One region of the Bacillus sp. F9_6S_D1_P_5 genome, then DNA from elsewhere that is predicted to be linked to it. Evidence: predicted binding sites of a transcription regulator. Region 1 holds the regulator's gene; each other region holds the start of a gene.

Region 1 (8,329 bases):
CGGGACAAGCACTAAAAGGTGCGATTTTTACAGCTGCATTTTTAGAGAAGCTAGGAATGAATACTTCACCAGCATGGAATGCGCCAAGAACAGATTTAATTCAATCTGTTCAATTTGATGATAAAGATCGTATGATTGCATTTTGCCAAGCGATTCAATATGCATCTCCGATTAATTCTCACTTCACTCCATATGCCAACTATATGCCGGGGTATGAAGATGATGTAATTATGGCTGCGGGAACGTTTATTCAAGGTGCGAGTATTGAATTGTCAGCCGATGGTCCGATTCGCCCGCCGTATGTTGCTTACGTGCAAGGTGGATTAACTTATTCACATGTGAAAATTGCGATTTGTTCTGCAATTGACGCATTAATTGAAAAAGAATTATTAACAATTTCTTAACGGGAAGCTGTCGATTTCGACAGCTTTTTTCGTATGAAAGTAATGATTTATTTCATTAGAAAAAAGAATGAAAAAATTTATAAAAAAATCATGTAAGAAAAGCTAACATCTATTGACACTAAACATAACATGGTATAAAATGAAAAGCAGTTAAGGCGAAGGAGGAACTGAAACAATGAAAGAAGATAGACGTTCTGCCCCGCTGTTTCCTATTGGTATTGTTATGGATTTAACACAATTGTCTGCACGTCAAATTCGCTACTATGAAGAGCATAATCTTGTTTCTCCAACCCGTACAAAGGGGAATCGCAGGTTATTTTCGTTTAACGATGTAGATAAGTTGTTAGAGATTAAAGATTTATTAGATCAAGGCTTGAATATGGCTGGTATTAAACAGGTGTTACTAATGAAAGAAAATCAAACAGAAGCAGTGAAAGTAAAAGAAGAAACGAAAGAAATTTCAAAAACTGAGCTTCGCAAAATACTTCGAGACGAACTACAACATACAGGTAGATTTAATCGAACTTCATTGCGACAAGGTGACATTTCAAGGTTTTTTCACTAAAGATAACTGATTCTGAAGGTGTTTAGAGGGACTAAGGAGGAATTTATAATGGCTAGGTACACAAGAGAAGATATTTTCCGTTTGGCGAAAGAAGAGAATGTAAAGTATATCCGCTTACAATTTACGGACCTTTTAGGAGTAATTAAAAACGTAGAAATTCCAGTGAGCCAATTAACAAAAGCTCTTGATAACAAAATGATGTTTGATGGATCTTCTATTGAAGGTTTCGTACGTATTGAAGAATCTGATATGTACTTATATCCGGATTTAGATACTTGGGTAATTTTCCCTTGGACAGCTGAAAAAGGGAAAGTAGCTCGATTAATCTGTGATATTTACAATGCAGATGGCACTCCGTTTGATGGTGATCCACGTAACAACTTAAAGCGTGTGTTAAAAGAAATGGAAGCATTAGGATTCTCAGATTTTAATCTTGGACCAGAGCCAGAGTTCTTCCTATTTAAAGTAGATGAAAAAGGAAATCCAACATTAGAATTAAACGATAACGGTGGATACTTCGACCTTGCGCCGATGGATCTAGGGGAAAACTGTCGTCGTGATATCGTTCTTGAACTTGAAGAAATGGGATTTGAAATTGAAGCATCTCACCATGAGGTTGCTCCAGGACAACACGAAATTGACTTTAAATATGCAAATGCAATTCGTTCATGTGATGACATTCAAACATTCAAACTTGTTGTAAAAACAATTGCTCGTAAACACGGTTTACACGCAACATTTATGCCGAAACCATTATACGGTGTGAACGGTTCAGGTATGCACTGTAACTTATCACTATTCAAAAATGGTGAGAACGTATTCTTCGATCAAAACGGTGACTTACAATTAAGTGATGATGCTCGTCACTTCATCGCAGGTATCTTAAAACACGCACCAGCATTTACAGCGGTAGCAAATCCAACTGTAAACTCTTACAAGCGTTTAGTACCTGGATACGAAGCTCCTTGTTACGTAGCATGGTCTGCACAAAATCGTAGCCCATTAGTACGTATCCCTGCATCTCGTGGTATTAGTACACGCGTAGAAGTACGTAGTGTTGACCCAGCTGCAAACCCATATTTAGTAATGGCTACATTATTAGCAGCAGGTCTTGACGGAATTAAAAACAAATTAACTCCACCAGCTGCAGTAGATCGTAACATCTACGTAATGACAAAAGAAGAGCGCGAAGAAGCAGGTATCGTTGATTTACCAGCAACATTAGCGCAAGCATTAGTTACATTACAATCGAATGAAGTAGTATGCGGTGCACTAGGTGAGCATTTACTTGAGCACTTCATCGAAGCGAAAGAGATTGAGTGGGATATTTTCCGCACGCAAGTTCACCAATGGGAACGCGATCAATATATGTCTCTATACTAAGAGAGAGAAAAGCCTTGATACTACGGTATCAGGGCTTTTTTATTTGTGGGCAAATATAGAAGTTTGTGAAATGAACTGGATGGGTGCCCGCAAAACGCCCGAAAAAAGTCATGTGGACTATTTAAAATGCGTGCTAGCTATGAATGAAAATGTGAAAGTTGAAGTATGGTGTGGATGTATTTAATTCGAAAATTAAGTGTTGAAAAATATAGTACCTTGCTATAAACAATACCAAGTGGTATATTATGGATATAACGGGTACCGTGTATTGGACAGTACTGAAATGAGAAAGGGGGATTGACCTTGAACGTTCAGTTTAAAAAAGGTGTGTTAGAGCTGTGTGTGTTGGCACTTGTGAAACGTAAGGATTGTTACGGATATGAACTTGTTCAGCAAATCTCAAATAAATTTTTAATATCGGAAGGGTCAGTGTATCCCTTATTACGTCGTTTAACGAAAGAAGGATATTTTCAAACGTATTTGAAAGAATCTACGGAGGGGCCGCCTCGTAAATATTATCAACTAACGGAGCAAGGGGAAACGCAACTGAATTTGTTAGTAACAGAGTGGCGTGATTTTGCAAAAGGCGTACAAGAAATTATTGAAGGGGTGGAATGGGATGAGTAAAGAGCAGTTTCTTAAAGAATTATCAAGTCATCTTAGAAAGTTACCGGAAGAAGAGAGGAAAGATATTTTATTTGATTATGAAGAGCATTTTCAGTTTGGGAAAGAAGAGGGGAAAACTGAATTGGAAATAATAAAGGGTCTTGGCTCGCCGAAAGTAATTGCGAAAGACTTACTTGCTTTGTATCGATTTGACGAAATGAAAAAGGATCCATCTACTTCCAATATAACAAGGGCTGTTATGGCAGCGATTGGACTTAGTTTGTTTAATTTTATTATTGTATTAGGCCCGTTAGTTGCAATTATCGCTTTTATATTTTCCTTTTGGGTTGGTGGGATTGCTAGTGTAGTGACACCATTTTTCGTTATTGCAAAAGTATTTATGGGTACCTTTATATGGCTGGATGTATTCGTTAGTATAACGTTTGTTGGGGTAGGATTGTTGTTATGTATTATCGCTTATTATAGTACAAAGTGGTTTAAACGATTATGCGTAAGTTATGTATTATGGAACTTCAAAATGATAAAAGGGGAATAGATGATGAAAAAAATATTGTTAGTAGCAATCGCTTGTATCATTATTGGAGTAATAGGGATTTCACAAACATATGAAAAAGCAGTACAAACTGCAGAAAAAGGAAACAAAGAAGACGTTATTAAAAACGAAACATTAAAAAATATAGAAGTTAAGTTAGACGCTGGGGATATTGTTGTCCAAAAATCTCCCGACTCTTCTTTTTATGTAAAGCACACAGGAGATACACGTAAACAAGAGGTTCGTATTGCCGAAGATGGTGACACATTAAAAATTATTGGGGAAAACGAAAAAGGTGCTACATTTGATTTTTCTTTTTACAATTTCAAGTTTCAAACGTCTACATTGACTATATTTGTACCAGAACGTTCTTACCATGAGATAAAAGTTAATTCATCTGCTGGACAAATAGAAATAAGTGATGTGAAAAGTGATCGTGTAAGTGTTGGGACACTCGCCGGAGAAGTAGATTTGAAACATGTCACAGCTAAGAGTGTAGAAGGATCTTCAAAAGCTGGTGAGGTAAATTTTAAAAAGGTAATAGGGAAAGTAACAGCGAAGTCGGCTAGCGGGGAAGTGCATATTATGGATCATGATCCTAAGTATGATGTAGAGGCAAGTTCAACTGCTGGGGATGTAGATATTACTTTATTGGAAAAACCACAAGATGCAGTTATAACTGGGCAAAGCGCTGCTGGCGACGTGACAATTTTTAATGTAGAAAATAATAATATAACAATTGGCAATGGTAGTAAAAAAATTAGCGGTAAAACAGCTGCTGGCGATGTGACGATTGAAACTCGTTCATAACAAATAGAATGTATGAAAATCTATCAAAATACAAAAAAGAAGATAATTACCGTATGTAAATAAGGTAATTATCTTCTTTTATTATTATTAATGTAAATCACGATATACGCCAATTACTTTTCCGATAACTGACACTTGTTTTAAAATGATAGGTTCTAATGAAGAGTTTTCCGGTTGTAGACGGAAATGGTCTTTTTCTTTATAGAAACGTTTAACAGTTGCTTCGTTATCTTCTGTTAAAGCGACTACAATTTCACCGTTATATGCAGACTGTTGTTGGCGAACAACAACTAAATCTCCATCGAAAATACCGGCTTCAATCATACTATCTCCAGAAATACGTAACATAAACACTTGGTCTGCTCCAGCAACAATGCTAGCTGGGAGTGGGAAGTGATCTTCTACACTTTCAACTGCTGTAATCGGTAATCCAGCAGTGACTTTCCCGACAATTGGAACTTGAATAACAGATTGTGTTTCTGCATCCATTCGATCGTCACCTAAAATTTCAATTGCTCTTGGTTTGGTTGGATCGCGTCGAATATATCCTTTTTCTTCTAGTCGTGATAAATGTCCGTGCACTGTAGAACTAGAAGCGAGGCCGACTGCTTGACCGATTTCACGTACGGAAGGTGGATATCCTTTTTCTTGTACTTTTAGCTTAATAAAGTCGAGAATGTCTTGCTGGCGTTTCGTTAACTTTTCCATGTTTTCTAACACCTCGTTTTCTTTCATTTTTCTTATTAATAAGTATAACATGCGAAAAAACATTCTACAAACATAAGTTCGAACAAAAGGCGAATTTATGTTACACTAGAGGGAAATAATAGTGAGAAAGAGGGGTTCATAATGAATGCAATTATTTATGCGCGTGTGAGTACAACAAAAGAAGCGCAAGAAACGTCACTATTACGTCAAAAAGATGAATTATTGCATTTAGCTGAGCGCTACCAAATGAATGTTACTAAGGTGATTGAAGAGCAGGCGAGTGGCTATACAATTGAACGTGACGGCATATTAGAAGTGCTTGATACAATTCGAGATGAACAAATTGATGTGTTACTCATACAAGATGAAACGCGCCTTGGTAGAGGAAATGCAAAAATTGCATTAATGCACTGTTTACATAAAGAGGGAATAAAAGTATACACGCATACGCATAATGGCGAATTGCAATTGTCGGATTCTGATTCGATGGTATTAGATATTATCGGTATTGTTGAAGAGTACCAAAGAAAGATTCATAACTTGAAAATTAAACGTGGTATGCAACGCGCCGTAGAAAAAGGTTATCGTCCAGAAAATAATTTAAAGAATCGTCATTTAAGTGTAGGGCGAGAGAAGAAAGAAGTGCCGATTGAGGAAATTGTACGTTTGCGCAAGAGTGAACTTACTTTCGAAGAAATTGCAGCGACGCTTCGCGGCTTTGGTCATAACGTTTCAAAAGCGACGGTACATCGTAGATATGTAGAGTATACAAAGCAATTGCTTGATAAAGAAGAGTAACTATTGTATGATAATAATCAGTTTTGATTAGAAGGGGGATTCGAGATGCTTAGTCACGAACTCGTTGAACGCATTAACTTCTTAGCGAAAAAAGCAAAAGCTGAAGGTTTAACTGAAGAAGAACAACGTGAGCGTCAGTCGCTACGTGAACAATATTTAAAAGGATTTCGTCAAAATATGTTAAACGAACTTAAAGGAATTAAAGTCGTTAACGAACAAGGTACAGACGTTACACCGGCGAAATTAAAAGCTTTAAAAAAGCAAGATAATGCAAAATTAAACTAAAAGATGGGCGAAGCCCATCTTTTTTATTTATTACATTCGTTATTTAATGACTTTCCAGTTATTATTAACTGTTGCCTCTATCTTTTTGTGTTTCAAAATATAATTAGCGATCAGTTCAGACATATCTGTTGGTATGTCTTTTATTACGGACTTATTTTGGAACATAAAGAAGTTTCCGCCGCCGCTAGCGCGATAATTATTCATAACGACGTCATATTCTTCATCCATATTAAGAGGAATGCCTTTGCATTGTAAAGATTCTACTCTCTCGCCAAGAGGTTTGGAAATGTTTAATACGTACGAAATCCCTTCCCACATATCGTAATTATAGTGTTGCGGCTTTGGTTCTATGAAGGTAGGGTTTACGATAATATCTCCATCTGCATTTAATGTGAAATAAGAAGCAGAGAGTTCAAGGGCATCTTTTATATCTGCTCCAGTTATTCTAATTACTTGTAATGTATTTGGATAAATATAATTAGAAACGATGTCACGCATTGTTACATGATTAGGGAAACCTGGAGATGTATTATGAAATAAGCTTGTACAAGAAATAGAAACATTAGCTATATCCATCTGTATCTTATTTATAAATTCAATAAAAGGATGGTCTTGCAAACGAGTTTGCATAGCGTCTGAAATTTGCATGTCTCCATAGATTAGTCCAATAGGTTGATCGAGCCAATTTTGTGTTTTCTCTTCATAATCGGCAACTAAGGAAAGAATATGTTGGTCCGTCGCAATTCCTTGCACAGGCAATAATTGTGAATAACTCTCTTTTTTTATCCATTTTTTTTCTGCTTTTTTGAATGTCACTGTTATTTTTCCAATGAAGTGTCCATTGCATCCAGTCTGTAAAATTGTTACACCATTTATTACGGTGTGAGCGATTTCCCGATGTTGGTGGCCTGTTAGTAAAATATCTATTCCTTCAATTTCATGGCACATTGCATATCCTTGGTTTTCACCTGTTAAAACTTCAGTCGGTACCCCGGTTTGTAGATCGCGTTCAAATCCTCCGTGATACGCTACGACTAATAAATTTGGTTTCTCGTGTTCGTGAATGTAAGAAACCCACTTTTTTGTTGTTTCTAATGCATCTTCAAATTGTAAATCTTGAATGTGATGGGGTTGTTCCCAATTAGGAATGTAATGTGTTGTTACCCCTAAAATAGCAATTTTTATATTTGATTCAATATGTTTTATTATATATGGTTTCCCGAAATAAGGTTCTTTGCTGTTTTTATCTAAAATGTTTGCTGATAAATATGGGAAGTTCGTAGTAGAAATAGCATTGTTTAATATGCCCATTCCATAATTAAATTCATGATTCCCAATCACTGCGGCATCGTAACGTAAATAGTTCGCTAATAAGGACATTGGATTTTTCTTATCTTTTTCATATGTAGCGTAATGATAAGTAAAGGGTGTTCCTTGTATGAAGTCACCGTTATCAATTAAAAGGACGTTTCTATTTTGGGAACGTTCTTTTTTTATAAGAGTAGAAATTTTAGCTAAACCAATTTCAGCTTCGGAGTTATCTTGGTAGTGAATTGGATAAACAGTACCATGTATATCACTTGTTAATAAGATGTTTAAAGTTACATTTTGATTTTGATTCAATATCATTCACCTTTTCTATTGTTATCTACTAATTAAGCATATCAAATATATGAAGAGAATTTTAATGAGAATGTATAGAATGTGTAAAGATTCTGTAAATAAGCAATTATTAATAAAAATGTGTGATATATTTCTTCATGTTTAAGGCAGGTAATTTATAACAACAAAAATGGAGGCTTTAATATGTTGAAAAAAGTTTTTGCAATGAGCACGACAGTTGTACTGGCGGCGGGATTATTAAGTGGCTGTGGAACGAAAGAATCTAGTGCAAGTAAAACTGAAGATACGAAAAAAGGTTATGTACCGAAGACTTTAAATGTTCAATTTGTTCCTTCTCAAAATGCAGATACATTAGAGGCGAAGGCAAAACCACTTGAGAAGCTATTAAGTGATAAATTAAATATTCCGGTAAAAGTTAGTATTTCAACGAACTACAATACAATTGTAGAAGCGATGGCATCTAAGCAAGTAGATGTAGGATTTTTGCCTCCAACAGCATATGTGCTAGCACATGAGAAAAAGGCTGCAAATGTAATTTTACAAGCGCAACGTTTTGGAGTAGATGATGAAACAGGAGCTCCTACAAAGGATTTA
Region 2 (8,329 bases), on a different contig from region 1:
CAATTTGCGGCGCGGCAGCGGTCGTGGCAATTGCGCCGCAAGTGAAAGCGAAGGATGAGGAAACGGCAGTCGGCGCAGCGATTATTGCAATTTTAGGTACAATATTTACACTTATTTATACGCTATTATACCCAGTGCTTGGCTTCTCACCGTACGGTTACGGTGTATTCTCAGGTGCGACGCTGCATGAAATTGCTCATGTTATCGCAGCTGCGGCGCCAGGAGGAAGTACGGCTGTAGACATCGCAGTTATCGTGAAGCTAACGCGCGTAGCAATGCTTGTACCAGTAGCGATTTTAATTGGATTATGGTTTGGTAAGAGTGAAGGAAGCGAAGAAAAAAAATCGTGGCGCGACCTTCCAATTCCATGGTTCATCTTCGGATTTTTAGCGATGAGTGCAGTGCATTCGCTCGGGGTTATACCAGAAGTTGTTGCGGGCTATATTGTTGTCATTGCTTACATGCTTATTGCAATGGCGATGGCGGGGCTTGGTTTAAATGTAGAGTTTAAAACGTTCCGTAAGTTAGGAAGCAAAGCGTTCGTGGCAGGGCTAATTGGTTCGGTTTGCCTTTCTATTCTCGGATACGTTCTTGTATATGCGTTAGGATTTATGTAGTAGGGCGGAGAAGCTGTTCCCAAAGGTATTTGGGAACAGCTTTTTTTTATGATTATAGTGCGTCGGTATTTGTCGGTAAGTCGATATATTAAAAAATCGCTGATATAAATTAAATGACTCTTGTACTTTGGTAGAGAAGATGTTCAGTGAAATGTTTTTCTAAAATCTGTAAAGATATCTTTACTTGAAACTGGAAAATATTTTTAATTAAAGTAAAGATATCTTTACTTTCAAAGGTGGAGCCTATGGGTGTGAAAAATACAATAAAAGAGTTAAGAAAGCAAAATCATATAACGCAAGTTGAAATGGCAAAGGCGATGCAGGTGACGCGGCAGACGATTGTGGCGATTGAAAACCATCATTATAACCCGAGTCTAGAATTATCGTTAAAAATCGCTAAATATTTTGGGATGAAGGTGGAGGAAATATTTACGCTAGAGTAAGGGGAGAAAAATGGACGATACTAAAAAGTTATTGATTGGTGCGACTATTGGATTGTTTTTGGGAGACATTGTAGTTCATATTATGAATCCGGCTATACCAATTTTACCGCTCATAGTGAGTAACGTTTTAGCAATTGTATTTTTAATAGTGTATACGTATTACAAAAAGCGTAAGTACAAAAAAGAAGAACTTCCAGATATAGACGAGCGAGTAAATGAAAATATAAAAAAATATGTAAATATCTCATTTATATTCGCGTTTTTATTGCTTATTGTTTATATTGTTGCGAGCAAGGCGATAGGTAGAGCCGTTATGCCGATACAAGAAATATTTATAATATGTAGTTCCTTATTTGCGGGTAGTCTCATCATAGGAGTGATGATAGGGAAACGAGTATAGCGATAGGAGGAATGAAAAATGCAAGATGAGTTTGAGAGATTTCAGTCGGATAAAGCGTTTAAATATGTAGGAGTATTTTTAACAATTAGTTTAGCGATATGGAGTTTGTACAATTTAATTGTTGATGGAAATGCTGGCATGCCGTTTGTTTTATTTGTACTAGGGCAGTTTGTTTATTTCTTTGTGAACTATTGGCCGAAGTGGAAATATAGAAATCAAAAAGAGATCGATCATGTATGAGTAAGCAAGATATTATACGTTTTATAGGAAGTTTGTTTTTAGCAAGTCTTGTTTTAAATGTGAGTTTAATGATTGTAAGTATTTCGTGGGGAACGATCTTCATATCGAATGTAGCACTAGTCATTTTATATGGTATTGCGGAATATAGAGAACAGAAGCGTTTGAAAGAAGAGGGAGTACCGTCAATTGATGAGCGAGTTGTGAACAAGATGAAGTCATATTTTACGATTAGTATGACAAGCTTCGTTTTCTTGTTCATTATGTATCTTTGTGTAAATAAGTATTTAGATAGGCAAGCAGTACATGTAAATGAGTTATTATATATTGTTATTTTTGGTTTATTAATAAGTATGGCATCGACGAGTGTGTTAGCAACAAGGAATAGATAGAAAAAGGGGAACTGGGATGGGATTACCGGTATTATGTGTCGCTACGGCTATTTTTGCTTTGTTTTGGGGAATGCAGAACTTCTCTCGTAATCCAGTGCCAAGCGTTTGTATTATGATTGGTACTGTCGGTTTATCATATTATTTATTAGTTTCAGCTCATTATCATAAAACAGCAACGAGTGTTGTTGTTGGAGCACTTATTTTATTTTGTGGGCGCGCTGTACAAAAAGGATTATTTCCGTAAAAGCTGTTTATACGAAGAGTATAAACAGCTTTTTGTATTTTTTTACAAAAGGCTTGAAAGTGACGTAACGTCATCTTTTATAATGAAGGGGAAGAGGTGATGGTAGTGATTTCAATACAACAATTGACGAAAGAAACAGGGGTAACAGTACGTACATTACGTTATTATGATCAAATAGATTTATTAAAGCCGAGCGGGAAAACAGAAGGCGGGCATCGTTTATATAGTGAAGCTGACGTAATACGTTTGCAACAGATTTTATTTTTAAAGGAAATGGGATTTTCATTAAAAGAGTCTGCGAATATGTTAGTAAAAGGTGAGCTTAATTTAAAGGATTCGCTTGAAAAACAACTTCGATTTGTACAGGAAGAACAAAAGAAGTTTAATCGAATGGAGCGTGTTTTACAAGCTGTTGTTTATTCGGTAGATGTAGAGGGAGAACTTGATTGGAAAGTTATGTTTGAACTGATTCAGCTTTCAAAACAGTCTTCTCGTATACGTGAAATATTTCAAAATGAAGTGTTTTCAAAGGAAGAACAAAAATTGCTTCATAATTTGCCAAATATGAGTGAAGAAGATCCGAATGTTTTAGAGTGGGTAGATTTATTAAAGCAATTACGTACTTTTATGAAAGACGGCAAAGAAGTCGCGAGTGATGAGGTACAAAGGGCAACGAAGAGATTAATGCAGAAGTGTTTAGAAATGGCCAATGGTGATGAAGCATTTTTAGATAAGTTATGGGAAGTTAGAAAATCGAAGGAAGATTCACAGAAAATGAGCATGTATCCAATTGAAGAAGAATTTTTATTATATATGGATGAAGCTTTTCGTATATATGATGAAAAGGAGAAGGGTAAATGAGTATACTCGCAGAATATCGTTGGTATTTTTTAATTGGGGCAGAGATTGTATTTTGGTTAGCGGCTATCGGTTTCTTTTTACTCCGTTACGGATTCCGTTTGAAGAAGGCGAGCTTTATTATGGGGATTGTACTTCTCGTAAATGAAGTATTTATTTTAACTTTAGGGGTAGTGGACTATTATCAAACAGGGAAGTTCTCTAATTTTCAAATCATTACTGTAATTATTTTATTGTATGCAGTTTTCTACGGGAAAAAGGAGTTGAAGAAGCTTGATATATTTGCGCAAAAGCTAGTTGCGAAATGGAGGAATGAACCAGCGCCAATTATGGAAGAGCACGTAGAATTAACAGGTATGGCCTATGCGAAGCAGGAAATAAAAAATTGGGTATTACATCTTGTTTTATTCGTTGTTGTGCATATTTTCTTTTTCTTTCTGTATGGTTTTGTCCCGTTTGAACAATGGCATAATTGGTTAGAAACGGGGATTGTTTTAAATGAAAAAGCAAGTCGTGTTAGCCAAGTTTGGGCGATTATACTTTTAGTGGATACAGTTATTTCATTTTCATATGTTCTTTTCCCGAAGAAGGAAAAAGGAAAAGAGAAGCTACTTTCGTAGAGGAAAGTAGCTTTTGCAGTATACAAATGATTTTTATAGGAGCGGATGACAATAGGAAAAAGAAGTCGTTTTATATGCCTATTTTTCTTTAGTTTAGTAGCATGGTCACAACCTAACATTGAAGTTGATAGGAAGAATGATGTCATTGTAAAGAGAGCAGGAATTTCCAATCTAGATAAATTCGAAAAGTTCGTTTTGAATGTGGCCCAAGGGGAAGTTGATAAAATAAGAATTGTACATTATACACATGAAGGGGATCCAGTTTTTCAAACGTTAGAGTATAGTGGGACAGATATACTTTATGTGTCAGATAATAGGCAAGATCGATTTGCTGGTAATCATACAGGTATGGATGAAGATAGCTGTAAAAGAATTGTTAAAGAGCAGCGTGAATCACAAATAGCTTATAGGTTAATAGATTGTGCGAATGAAAATGGGCGCAATGGATATGATTTATTATATGTACTTAAAAAATAGAGTTAGTAGAGGAAGGAAGTTTTGACCCCTTCCTTTTTCTATGTATATATTGTCGAAAACTTTACCGAATATCTGTTCGTTTTTTTAGGTTTTTTGTGGGTATTCGTGGTAAAATAATAATACAGATTTTTATGAGGAGGTCGGATTATACTTGGAACATCAATTTGAAATTATTTCAGCGTATTCCCCGCAAGGCGATCAGCCGGTAGCTATAGAGAAGCTTGTAGAGGGAATTAATAGTGGAAAGAAAAAGCAAGTGTTGCTTGGAGCGACAGGAACGGGTAAGACATTTACGATTTCAAATGTCATTAAAGAAGTGCAGAAGCCAACACTTGTCATGGCTCATAATAAAACGTTAGCGGGACAGTTATATAGTGAGCTGAAAGATTTTTTCCCGAATAATGCAGTTGAATATTTTGTTAGTTATTACGATTATTATCAGCCAGAAGCGTATGTGCCGCAAACAGATACATTTATTGAAAAAGATGCGCAGATTAATGATGAAATCGATAAATTACGTCACTCAGCAACATCTGCACTATTTGAACGGGATGATGTGATTATTGTTGCGAGTGTTTCGTGTATATATGGTTTAGGTTCTCCAGAAGAATACCGCGAGTTAGTTGTTTCACTTCGAGTTGGTATGGAAAAGGACCGCAATCAATTGCTTCGTGAACTTGTTGATGTGCAGTATGGACGTAATGACATTGATTTCAAGCGTGGTACATTCCGTGTGCGCGGAGATGTAGTTGAAATCTTCCCAGCATCACTTGACGAGCATTGTATTCGAATTGAGTTTTTCGGCGACGAAATTGATCGTATTCGCGAAGTAAATGCGTTAACAGGTGAAGTATTAGCAGAACGTGATCATGTAGCAATCTTCCCAGCATCTCACTTCGTTACACGTGAAGAAAAGATGAAGGTCGCTATTGAAAATATCGAAAAAGAATTAGAAGAGCGTTTAAAGGAATTAAATGATAATGGCAAGTTGTTAGAAGCGCAGCGTATAGAGCAGCGAACACGTTATGATTTAGAAATGATGCGTGAGATGGGCTTTTGTTCAGGGATTGAAAACTACTCCCGTCATTTAACGCTTCGTCCAGCGGGTGCAACGCCGTATACGTTATTAGACTATTTTCCAGAAGATTTCTTAATCGTTATGGATGAGTCACACGTATCCGTGCCACAAGTAAGAGCGATGTATAACGGGGACCAAGCACGTAAGCAAGTGCTTGTGGATCATGGATTCCGTTTGCCATCAGCTTTAGATAATAGACCGCTTACGTTTGATGAGTTTGAAGAGAAAACGAATCAAGTTATTTACGTTTCGGCAACGCCAGGTCCGTATGAATTAGAGCAGTCACCAGAAGTAATAGAGCAAATTATTCGTCCAACAGGGCTTTTAGATCCACCAATTGATATACGACCAATTGAAGGTCAAATTGATGATTTATTAGGAGAAATTCAAGATCGTATTGCAAAAAATGAGCGTGTATTAATTACGACTTTAACGAAGAAGATGTCAGAGGATTTAACGGATTACTTAAAAGATGTAGGAATTAAAGTGAACTATCTTCACTCTGAAATTAAAACGTTAGAACGTATTGAAATTATCCGTGACCTTCGCCTTGGTAAGTTTGATGTACTTGTCGGTATTAACTTATTACGAGAAGGATTAGATATTCCAGAAGTATCACTTGTAGCTATTTTAGATGCTGATAAGGAAGGATTCTTACGTTCAGAACGTTCATTGATTCAAACAATCGGTCGTGCAGCACGTAATGAAAACGGACGCGTTATTATGTACGCAGATCGTATAACGAGATCGATGGGAATTGCGATTGAAGAAACGCAGCGTCGTCGTACGATACAAGAAGCTTACAATAAAGAGCATGGTATTACGCCGAAAACGATTCAAAAAGGTGTGCGTGATGTGATACGTGCAACGACAGCTGCTGAAGAAACAGAAACGTATGAAGCAGCGCCAGCTAAGAAGATGACGAAAAAAGAGCGTGAAAAGACAATTGCGAAGATGGAAGCAGAGATGAAAGAAGCAGCAAAAGCGTTAGATTTCGAGCGTGCAGCTGAATTGAGAGATTTACTATTAGAATTAAAAGCGGAAGGGTGAACAGAGTGAGCATGAGCAAGGATTTTATTGTTGTAAAAGGTGCTAGAGCACATAACTTAAAAAATATTGATGTAACCATTCCGAGAAATCAGCTTGTTGTTGTGACAGGATTGTCTGGTTCAGGGAAATCATCATTAGCGTTTGATACGATTTATGCAGAAGGGCAGCGCAGATACGTAGAATCGTTATCTGCGTATGCGCGCCAGTTTTTAGGGCAAATGGATAAGCCGGATGTAGATACGATTGAAGGATTGTCACCAGCGATTTCAATCGATCAAAAAACGACGAGTCGTAATCCACGTTCAACTGTCGGAACGGTAACGGAGATTTATGATTATTTACGTTTATTATTTGCGCGAATTGGTACGCCGATTTGTCCGAATCACGGCATTGAAATTACATCACAAACAGTAGAGCAGATGGTAGACCGTGTACTTGAATATCCTGAGCGTACGAAATTACAAGTGTTAGCTCCTATCGTTTCTGGACGTAAAGGTGCACATGTGAAAGTGCTTGAAGATATTAAGAAGCAAGGATATGTTCGTGTACGTGTTGACGGTGAAATGCTGGATGTATCTGAAGAGATTACGTTAGATAAAAATAAGAAGCATTCTATTGAAGTTGTAATTGACCGTATTGTTGTAAAAGAAGGAATCGCAAGCCGTCTTGCGGATTCTCTTGAAAGTGCATTAAAGCTTGGCGGGGGCCGAGTGTTAATCGATGTAATGGGAGAAGAGGAACTTCTATTTAGTGAACATCATGCTTGTCCGCATTGTGGTTTTTCAATTGGAGAATTAGAGCCGCGCATGTTCTCATTCAACAGTCCATTCGGAGCGTGTCCTTCTTGTGATGGACTTGGTTCAAAGTTAGAGGTAGATTTAGAACTTGTTATTCCGAACTGGGATTTATCATTAAATGAACATGCGATTGCTCCTTGGGAACCGACAAGCTCACAATATTATCCGCAGCTTTTACAATCTGTATGTAATCATTACGGCATTGATATGGATGTGCCTGTGAAAAATATACCGAAAGATTTATTTGATAAAGTGTTGTACGGAAGCGGTGAAGAGAAAGTTTATTTCCGCTATGTAAATGAATTTGGTCAAGTAAAGGAAAATGAGATTTTATTTGAAGGTGTTATTCCAAATATCGAACGTCGTTATCGTGAAACGAGTTCTGATTATGTTCGCGAGCAAATGGAGAAATATATGGCAGAGCAAGCTTGTCCGAAGTGTAAAGGTGGACGCTTAAAGCCTGAGAGTTTAGCTGTTTTCGTTGGTGATAAAACGATTGCTGACGTAACGAAGTATTCTGTTCAAGAAGTACAGGAATTCTTCTCAAATGTAGAGCTAACGGAGAAACAACAAAAAATTGCTCATTTAATTTTAAGAGAAATTCAGGAGCGCGTTGGGTTCTTAGTAAACGTCGGCTTAGATTATTTAACGTTAAGTCGTGCCGCAGGAACTTTATCAGGTGGTGAGGCGCAGCGTATTCGTTTAGCAACACAAATCGGTTCTCGTCTTACTGGCGTACTTTATATTCTTGATGAGCCTTCTATCGGTTTGCATCAGCGCGATAACGACCGTCTTATTCGCACATTGCAAGAAATGCGCGATTTAGGAAATACGCTAATTGTCGTTGAACATGATGAAGACACGATGATGGCTGCTGATTATTTACTTGATATCGGACCTGGTGCAGGTATTCACGGTGGTCAAGTTGTGTCAGCTGGTACACCAGCTGAAGTGATGCAAGATGATAATTCGCTAACAGGTAAGTATTTAAGCGGTAAAGAGTTTATTCCGGTTCCACTTGAAAGACGTAAAGGTGACGGGCGTAAAGTGGAAATTGTCGGTGCAAAAGAGAATAACTTAAAGAATGCGAAGATGTCATTCCCGCTTGGTACGTTT
Region 3 (8,329 bases), on a different contig from region 1:
GCACCGTTTGGACCGCAATATACGTCTATGCCAAATCCAAATATGATGCCAATGGATAATAATATGCCACCGCTCGTGCAAGGAGAGGAAGATTGTGGGTGCGGAGGTGAGAGTAGGCTATATAGTCCGCAACCTGGAGGACCACAATACGCGAATCCTTTATATTATCAACCAACTCAATCGGCATATGCACCACAGCCAGGAACGATGTATTATCAACCAGATCCACCAAATGTATTTGGGGAGCCAGTTTCAGAAGAAGAGGATGAAGAAGAAGTTTAAAAAAGGTGGGATTATTCCCACCTTTTTTGTATGTAGAGTTGTTCCGGAAATGGAAGATTTATATCAAATGTTAGAAAATCCCCAGTGAAATATTAACAGTGTAAAAACCTTCTCTGTTACTCATCATAAGAGGGAGCTTTTCAGAAGAGAAGTTCATTCTAACAGAGGGGGTTTTTGTATTGAATACGAAAGTAAAAGTGATTGCTGCTTCTTTGTTAGTTACCAGTGCATTAGCTGCATGTGGTACACCAAAAGATAACAATGCAATGGATGGACGTAACTACAATTACGAGCGTACATCTTATAATGATACACACCAGTATCGTGATAATGTAACGCGTAATGATCGCTATACAGATTATGTAACATATAGAAATGGTCATAACGGTACAGGATATAACAATTATTACCGCGATGTAAATTACAACGGTCAAATTGCTAATCCGCATCCAACACGTAATATTACAATGAACAATTCATACATTAACAATGATGGTAAAACAGCAGAAAAAATAACAAATCGTGTGAAACGTATGAATAACGTAGACCGTGTGTCTACAGTTGTATATGGAAACGATGTGGCGATTGCGGTAAAACCACGTAATCCAGTATCGAATGAAACAGCGCTTGCAAATGAAGTTCGTCAAGCTGTTGCAAATGAAGTTGGAAACAGAAACGTATATGTTTCTGTAAGAAATGACATGTTTACACGTGTCGATGCAATGAGTACACGACTGCGTAACGGTACAGTTACAAACGATTTCAACCGTGACATAACAAATATGTTCCGAGACATCCGTTACGGTTTAACTGGTACTATGCGATAGTAAAACAAAAGAGGAAGGGCTAGCCTTTCCTCTTTATTCATCGTCGTCTTGTAAACGACGTTTTTTTATAAAATAACTAACGGAATAAGAACCTAAAAAGCATATAAAGAGAATACCACCTGTTAAAATAGCTTCAAAGAGAGGTCTTTCTGGACTGAAAATAATATAAATAATAGCCATAACGATTCCTACAATAAGAGAACGTAAAACAATTTTGTAATAAGGAGTTAATTTTATTTCCTTTTCGCTTTCTTCTACATCGATAGAAACGCTTAACTGTAAATAAGAAAGCACAATACTCGTGAGTATAAATAATAGCCATAATGGAGATTTCGTAATTTGATCCATTCCTTCAGTTAATCCAATATAGCCTAAAATGCCAATTATACCGAGTGATTGAAAAAGAAAAGCGATGCGTATGTTTTTTAATGTTTGTAGAATGAGACGTTCATCCTTTATTTTTTTCACAATATCCATCTCCTGTTTATTATGATTTCGCTGTCACATCAATTGTAACATATATATTACATTTATCAATTTATAATTTACATATAATTTGTTTGGATGAAAGAGGAAATAAAATATTTTTATAAACATGTTGCACTTATACGTTATTAATGTTATATTAGCAAAGCGATGAGCTAATTTACGTAAGACGAGAGATATGCTTAAGTGCTAAACACGCGAATGTGGTCGCCTGGTCTCTCGCCGTAAACGCATCAAGACGCCTGCTTTGCAGGCGTCTTTCATTTTATATGAATGTAATGGGAAGAATGGAGAAATCCAAGCTTCCCTTTTTTATTGGAATAAAAGTCGGAAAATAAAGTTATTTACAAGTGTATATGAAAGAGTTACTATTTAATGGTAATATATTACATGTTTTTTAGATATAAAAGGTTGGGATGAATAGGATATGGAGAACTTTGAATGTAGAAATACAGAAGTTGTATTAGAGAAATTTCAGGTCGTAACCCCTATATTTCAGGCGTTGGGAGATGAGAATCGTCAGCAAATTATTATGCTGTTATTAGAAAATAAACAGATGAATGTAACGCAAATAACAGATAAAATGGGGATTTCTAGACCGGCTGTTTCGCATCATTTGAAAATTTTAAGACAAGCAGAACTAATTGTAGCGGATCGAAATGGAAAAGAAATTTTTTATTCTATAATAGCTGGAGAATTTTTAAAACAGGTGAAGGATTTACTTCAAGCAATAGAATCAAATTATTAATTTTTTTTAACTAACACGTAAATAAGTTTAAACTTTTAAACCTGTTTACGTGAAAGGGGTAATAAAAATGAACAGAATAAATCGTATGTATGTCATTATGTTGCTTGTTCCGTTATTTTGGGGTGGATCTTTTGCAACAGCAGAGCATGTTATTACTGAAATTCCACCGATTACTGCGGCAACAATTCGTTTTGGTTTAGCGGGTTGTATTTTAATAGGCATCGTGTTTATGAAATCTGAGTGGAATACAAGTTTGTTATTAAAGAATTGGAAAGGACTGTTATTTGTATCATTAACAGGTATTTTTGGCTACAATGTTTTTTTCTTTATGGGACTTAACTATACTTCCACTCTGAATGGCTCGCTTATTATTGCTACAATGCCCGTTTTTGTAACATTGGGAGCAATAATGTTTTTTAAAGAGTCTTGGAGTATAAAAGTCGGAATAAGTTTAAGTTTGTCCCTTGTCGGTGTAATAGTGGTTATTACGGGTGGTTCAATGAATATACTTATGTCTTTGTCATTTAATAAGGGAGATCTTTTATTTATAGCTGCTTTAACCTGTGGGGTTTTATATAGCTTAACAGGAAAAAAGGTTATGAATGGTATCTCCCCTTTGTTAACAACAATGAGTATGACGGTATTGGGTACTGTGTTTTTAGCAGGCCTTTCTCTATATGAAGATGGGTGGGGAAAGGTTGCAACGCTCTCTTTACAGGGATGGATAGAAATGTTGTATATGGTCGTATGCGGGACGTTAGTTGGATATATCGTGTTTAATAAAGGGGTTGAAGAACTAGGTGCAAGCAAAGCTAGTATGTATTTAAATCTAACCCCTATTGTGGCTACTGGTATATCAGTTATATTGTATGGAGCAGCTGTTACGTGGCAACAAATAGTTGAGATGATAATCGTATTAATTGGGGTTTATATAGCAACGGTACAATCAAATAAAGGTATAAAAAAGTTTTCACGTAATCAATACGTTTTGAAATAGGTAGAAATCATTGGACTCTATAAGTCTTAATGAGAGTAATCTATGAATTAGGGATAAAACCTCCATTTCCGGAAAAACTACTAATGAAAGTTTGATCTTGCCTAAAAGAGGTGAACGGAAATGAGATGGATACTGATTGCGATGCAAGCTTTCGTTATGATGTTTTGTTTCGTTTATGAAACAAATGTGAAGGCGGAAGGTCCAGTACCAGAAGTAACAGAAAAAGAGCCGGAAGTTACAATTTTATTAGAGCGAATGTATGTTGATGGAGAAGTAAGTGAGGAAATATTTACAGAAAAAGTGGCAGACTTAGAAAAGTTTTTGCAGCAATATAAAGAATGGCAGCTTGTTGATCGTGATGATGTACAAATTGTATTACAAAAGAAAGTTGATGATATTTCTCCGTTATTAAAGACGAGCGGTTATTTTGGTGTGTCAGAGGAAGGGATATTACAAATTTTTAAAGGTGTACCGAAAAGTGATAATGCGATTCACTCCTTCTTCCAAATTGATATGAAAAAGCTTGAGAGTTATGAGCGTGCGAAATTGAAGCGTGGTATTCGTATTAAATCAAAAGAAGGTTTTGTGAGGACGATTGAAAAAATGAAGCAATATGCAGTGCAAAACAAGAAAAAAAGCAGCTCATGGTGAGCTGCTTTTTTCTTACTTATTTTTATCCAAAATTTGTTTTGCGATTTCATCAATTAGCATGTCTTTTCCGATTGGATTGAATGCTTTCGTATTGAAGATTTCATTGGATACTTCATATACATGATTGTTTTTCACAGCTTTATTGTCTTTCCAAACGGCACTGTTTTTGTAGTCTTCGTAAACTTTATCAGCTTCGCCGCCAAAGTTTACAATAAACATTTGATCAGGTTGGAATGCAACAAGACCTTCTAGCGATACTTGCGCCATCGTTTGTTTTAAATCTGTACCTTTTGTTGCTGGAAGTTTTAAGTCATTAAAGATGATGTCACCGTATCCGAAGCTACCGTATACGCGGAAGTTTTGTGGTGTAACTGCGACGAACATAAAGTTCTCATCTTTTGTTTTTTCTTTAATTTTTTTAGATAAAGAGTCTGCTTTTTTATCGTAGTCTGCAATCCATTTGTCTGCTTTCTTTTCTTCGTCAAATAGTTTGCCTACTTCTTTAAACTTACCGCGCCAGTCTTCTAAGTTTGTTTCTAAAACAACTGTCGGTGCAACCTTTTCTAATTGATCATAAATCTTCAATTGACGATTATTTAAAATAATTAAGTCTGGTTTTAAAGCAGTAACAGCTTCTAAATCAACTTTAGGTGCCCAGTACCAACCTACTGCTTTTACGCCATCTAATTTTTCTGTTAAGTGATTTTGGATTTTATCTTTATATGTGTTTGCTGTACCAACAGGTTTGTGTCCAAGAAGTAATAATTCTTCTGTTGATCCAGATAAGTCAACAATTCTCTTTGGATTTACTGGAATTGTCGCTTCCCCTTTAGCGTGTTTTACAACTTTTGTTTTCGGTTGTTCTTTCGCTTTTGATTCTTCTTTTTGAGAAGAACAGCCAACGATAGAAAGAACAACTAGCATAATAGTACATAAAATAAATAGCTTCTGTTTCATCCTGATGTAACCCCTTTAATTAGTATTGATAATCATTATCGACCTCTGTATATTAAGGTGGTTCATGCTTTCTGTCAATGGAAAATAACAGAAGTTTCAAATAGAGAACATTTGTTGGGGTAGTCTCGCTTTTCTATCATTAAATATGTTAAAATGGAATACATGATTTAAGAGGGAGAGATCGTATTTTGTTTGAATATGTTACAGGTTACGTGGAGTATGTAGGACCGGAATATGTCGTAATTGATCATAATGGAATTGGTTATCAAATTTTCACACCGAATCCGTATGTATTTCAAAGAAGTAAGCAAGAAATCCGTGTCTATACATATCATTATGTGAGAGAAGATATTATGGCGCTTTACGGGTTTAAAACACGTGAAGAGCGTTTATTATTTACAAAGTTGTTAGGTGTGTCTGGTATTGGGCCAAAAGGCGCTCTTGCAATATTAGCTTCTGGTCAAACAGGGCAGGTCGTTCAAGCAATTGAACATGAAGATGAGAAGTTTTTAGTGAAATTCCCGGGCGTCGGAAAGAAAACAGCGCGCCAAATGATTTTAGATTTAAAAGGAAAATTAGCAGATGTCGTGCCAGATGCATTTGTTGATTTATTCTCAGATACAGAACGTTTTGATGAGAAGAAAGGTTCATCAGCTGAGCTTGATGAGGCGCTGGAAGCTCTGCGCGCACTTGGATACGCAGAAAGAGAAGTTTCTCGCGTTGTACCAGAGTTATTAAAAGAATCATTAACGACGGATCAGTATATTAAAAAGGCACTTAGTCTTTTACTAAATGGTAAGAGGTGAGTATAATGGACGAACGTCTCCTTTCAGGGGAATCTGCATATGAAGATGCGGATTTAGAATATTCATTACGGCCACAGACGCTCCGTCAGTATATTGGCCAAGATAAAGCGAAACATAATTTAGAAGTGTTTATTGAAGCAGCGAAAATGCGTGAAGAAACGTTAGATCACGTGCTTCTATATGGACCGCCAGGGCTTGGTAAAACGACGCTTGCGAATATTATTGCTAATGAAATGGGCGTAAATGTGAGAACAACTTCAGGTCCAGCAATTGAAAGGCCAGGAGATTTAGCAGCCGTATTAACAGCGCTTCAGCCAGGGGATGTATTATTTATTGATGAGATTCATCGTTTGCATAGATCGATTGAAGAAGTGCTATATCCTGCGATGGAAGATTTTTGCCTTGATATTGTAATTGGAAAAGGACCGTCAGCACGGTCTGTACGTTTAGATTTACCGCCATTTACATTAGTTGGAGCAACGACACGTGCGGGAGCATTATCAGCGCCACTTCGTGACCGTTTCGGTGTACTTTCAAGATTAGAATATTACACAGTAGATCAGCTTTCTGAGATTGTTGAACGCACAGCAGAAGTATTTGAAGTTGAAATTGATTCGTTAGCCGCACTAGAAATTGCAAGACGTGCTCGTGGTACACCTCGTATTGCAAATCGTTTATTACGACGTGTACGTGATTTCGCGCAAGTTCGTGGTAACGGAACAGTTACGATGGAAATTACACAAATGGCGTTAGAACTACTGCAAGTAGATAAATTAGGCCTAGATCATATCGATCATAAATTATTGCTTGGTATTATTGAGAAATTCCGCGGTGGTCCAGTCGGGTTAGAAACGGTTTCGGCAACGATCGGAGAAGAATCTCATACGATTGAAGATGTGTATGAGCCGTATTTATTACAAATTGGCTTTTTACAACGAACGCCAAGGGGCCGAATCGTAACGCCACTTGCATATGAGCATTTCGGAATGGAGATGCCAAAATTATGACGGAGATGCCAAAATTGCTTATTACAGCAGGTATCTTGCTCATCGTTGTTGGATTAGCTTGGAAGTTCATTGGAAGACTTCCAGGCGATATTTTTGTGAAAAAAGGAAACGTTACCTTTTATTTTCCTATCATTACATGTATTGTGTTAAGTATTGTATTATCTTTTATTATGTATATAATAAATCGATTTAAATAAGAAATAGGTGGATATAGTTATGGATATTAATCTGTTTGATTTTCATTTACCAGAAGAACTTATTGCACAAGTCCCATTAGAAGACCGTGAAACATCAAGATTAATGATGTTAGACCGTGAAACAGGTGATATTGAGCATAAACATTTTACGGATATTCTTTCTTACTTACATGAGGGGGATTGCTTAGTTTTAAATGAAACGAAAGTAATGCCCGCTCGTTTGCATGGTGTGAAAGAAGATACAGGCGCACACATTGAAGTACTTCTTTTAAAACAAGAAGAAGGCGATAAGTGGGAAACGCTTGTTAAGCCAGCGAAACGTGTAAAAGAAGGAACTGTTATCTCTTTTGGCGAAGGGAAATTAAAAGCAACTTGCACAGGAACTGCAGATCAAGGTGGACGTCAGCTTGAATTTTCATATGACGGCATCTTCTATGAAATTTTAGATGAACTTGGAGAAATGCCACTTCCTCCATATATTAAAGAGACGCTAGAAGATCGCGATCGCTATCAAACAGTATATGCGAAAGAGGTCGGTTCAGCAGCAGCGCCGACTGCAGGACTTCACTTTACAGAAGAGTTACTGGAGAAGTTAAAACAAAAAGGCGTGGAGTTAGCTTTCATCACACTTCACGTAGGGCTTGGAACATTTAGACCAGTTTCTGCTGATACGATTGAAGAACACCATATGCACGCAGAATATTACCATATGTCTGAAGAGACAGCGGCATTATTAAACCGTGTGAAAGAGAATGGTGGACGTATTATTACGGTAGGTACGACTTCAACTCGTACGTTAGAAACAATTGCGACAGATCACGATGGCAAGCTTTGTGCTGCTTCTGGCTGGACAGACATTTTTATGTACCCAGGTTATGAATTTAAAGCAATTGATGGTTTGATTACAAACTTCCATTTACCGAAATCAACATTAATTATGCTTGTAAGTGCATTTGCAAACAGAGATAATGTACTTCATGCTTATAATGAAGCAGTAAAAGAAAAATATCGTTTCTTTAGCTTCGGTGATGCAATGTTCGTTGCATCTCACGCTAAGATGGGAAACAAATAAAAGGAGTAAATTATGACAGCAATTCGTTATGAATTTATTAAAACTTGTAAACAAACAGGTGCCCGTTTAGGACGTGTACATACGCCGCACGGTTCATTTGATACACCAACATTTATGCCAGTTGGTACACTTGCAACAGTTAAGACAATGTCACCAGAAGAATTAAAAGCAATGGATTCTGGCATTATTTTAAGTAATACGTATCATTTATGGTTACGTCCAGGTCACGAAATCATTCGTGAAGCAGGCGGCTTGCATAAATTTATGAACTGGGATCGTGCAATCTTAACGGACTCTGG

What was found. The regulator LexA, encoded in region 1, represses DNA repair genes until DNA is damaged. The targets are predictions, from matches to a motif close to CGAACATATGTTCG.
Region 2: the regulator LexA is predicted to act here: its motif matches at 4,354-4,367, upstream of uvrB (excinuclease ABC subunit B).
Region 3: the regulator LexA is predicted to act here: its motif matches at 5,053-5,066, upstream of ruvA (Holliday junction DNA helicase RuvA).

The regions. Positions count from the first base shown of each region.
Region 1 covers NZ_JBTREW010000001.1:6,120-14,448, forward strand. Annotated here, with positions in the region: gene ACUXEY_RS00035 (methionine gamma-lyase family protein) at 1-404, shown strand, start outside; gene glnR (transcriptional repressor GlnR) at 580-969, shown strand; gene glnA (type I glutamate--ammonia ligase) at 1,018-2,352, shown strand; gene ACUXEY_RS00050 (PadR family transcriptional regulator) at 2,656-2,979, shown strand; gene ACUXEY_RS00055 (DUF1700 domain-containing protein) at 2,972-3,514, shown strand; gene ACUXEY_RS00060 (DUF4097 family beta strand repeat-containing protein) at 3,515-4,321, shown strand; gene lexA (transcriptional repressor LexA) at 4,409-5,029, opposite strand; gene ACUXEY_RS00070 (YneB family resolvase-like protein) at 5,171-5,827, shown strand; gene ACUXEY_RS00075 (DUF896 domain-containing protein) at 5,873-6,112, shown strand; gene ACUXEY_RS00080 (bifunctional metallophosphatase/5'-nucleotidase) at 6,152-7,735, opposite strand; gene ACUXEY_RS00085 (phosphate/phosphite/phosphonate ABC transporter substrate-binding protein) at 7,919-8,329, shown strand, end outside.
Region 2 covers NZ_JBTREW010000005.1:105,805-114,133, reverse strand. Annotated here, with positions in the region: gene ACUXEY_RS08410 (YeiH family protein) at 1-617, shown strand, start outside; gene ACUXEY_RS08405 (helix-turn-helix transcriptional regulator) at 863-1,060, shown strand; gene ACUXEY_RS08400 (hypothetical protein) at 1,071-1,460, shown strand; gene ACUXEY_RS08395 (hypothetical protein) at 1,479-1,700, shown strand; gene ACUXEY_RS08390 (ATPase) at 1,697-2,089, shown strand; gene ACUXEY_RS08385 (hypothetical protein) at 2,106-2,333, shown strand; gene ACUXEY_RS08380 (MerR family transcriptional regulator) at 2,433-3,194, shown strand; gene ACUXEY_RS08375 (hypothetical protein) at 3,191-3,811, shown strand; gene ACUXEY_RS08370 (DUF4362 domain-containing protein) at 3,857-4,288, shown strand; gene uvrB (excinuclease ABC subunit B) at 4,440-6,416, shown strand; gene uvrA (excinuclease ABC subunit UvrA) at 6,428-8,329, shown strand, end outside.
Region 3 covers NZ_JBTREW010000003.1:311,541-319,869, reverse strand. Annotated here, with positions in the region: partial or broken gene exsA (spore coat assembly protein ExsA) at 1-282, shown strand, start outside; gene ACUXEY_RS06435 (YhcN/YlaJ family sporulation lipoprotein) at 462-1,109, shown strand; gene ACUXEY_RS06430 (branched-chain amino acid ABC transporter substrate-binding protein) at 1,143-1,577, opposite strand; gene ACUXEY_RS06425 (ArsR/SmtB family transcription factor) at 2,023-2,343, shown strand; gene ACUXEY_RS06420 (DMT family transporter) at 2,411-3,340, shown strand; gene ACUXEY_RS06415 (BofC C-terminal domain-containing protein) at 3,461-3,991, shown strand; gene ACUXEY_RS06410 (iron-hydroxamate ABC transporter substrate-binding protein) at 4,004-4,948, opposite strand; gene ruvA (Holliday junction DNA helicase RuvA) at 5,137-5,754, shown strand; gene ruvB (Holliday junction branch migration DNA helicase RuvB) at 5,760-6,761, shown strand; gene ACUXEY_RS06395 (DUF2905 domain-containing protein) at 6,758-6,958, shown strand; gene queA (tRNA preQ1(34) S-adenosylmethionine ribosyltransferase-isomerase QueA) at 6,978-8,030, shown strand; gene tgt (tRNA guanosine(34) transglycosylase Tgt) at 8,043-8,329, shown strand, end outside.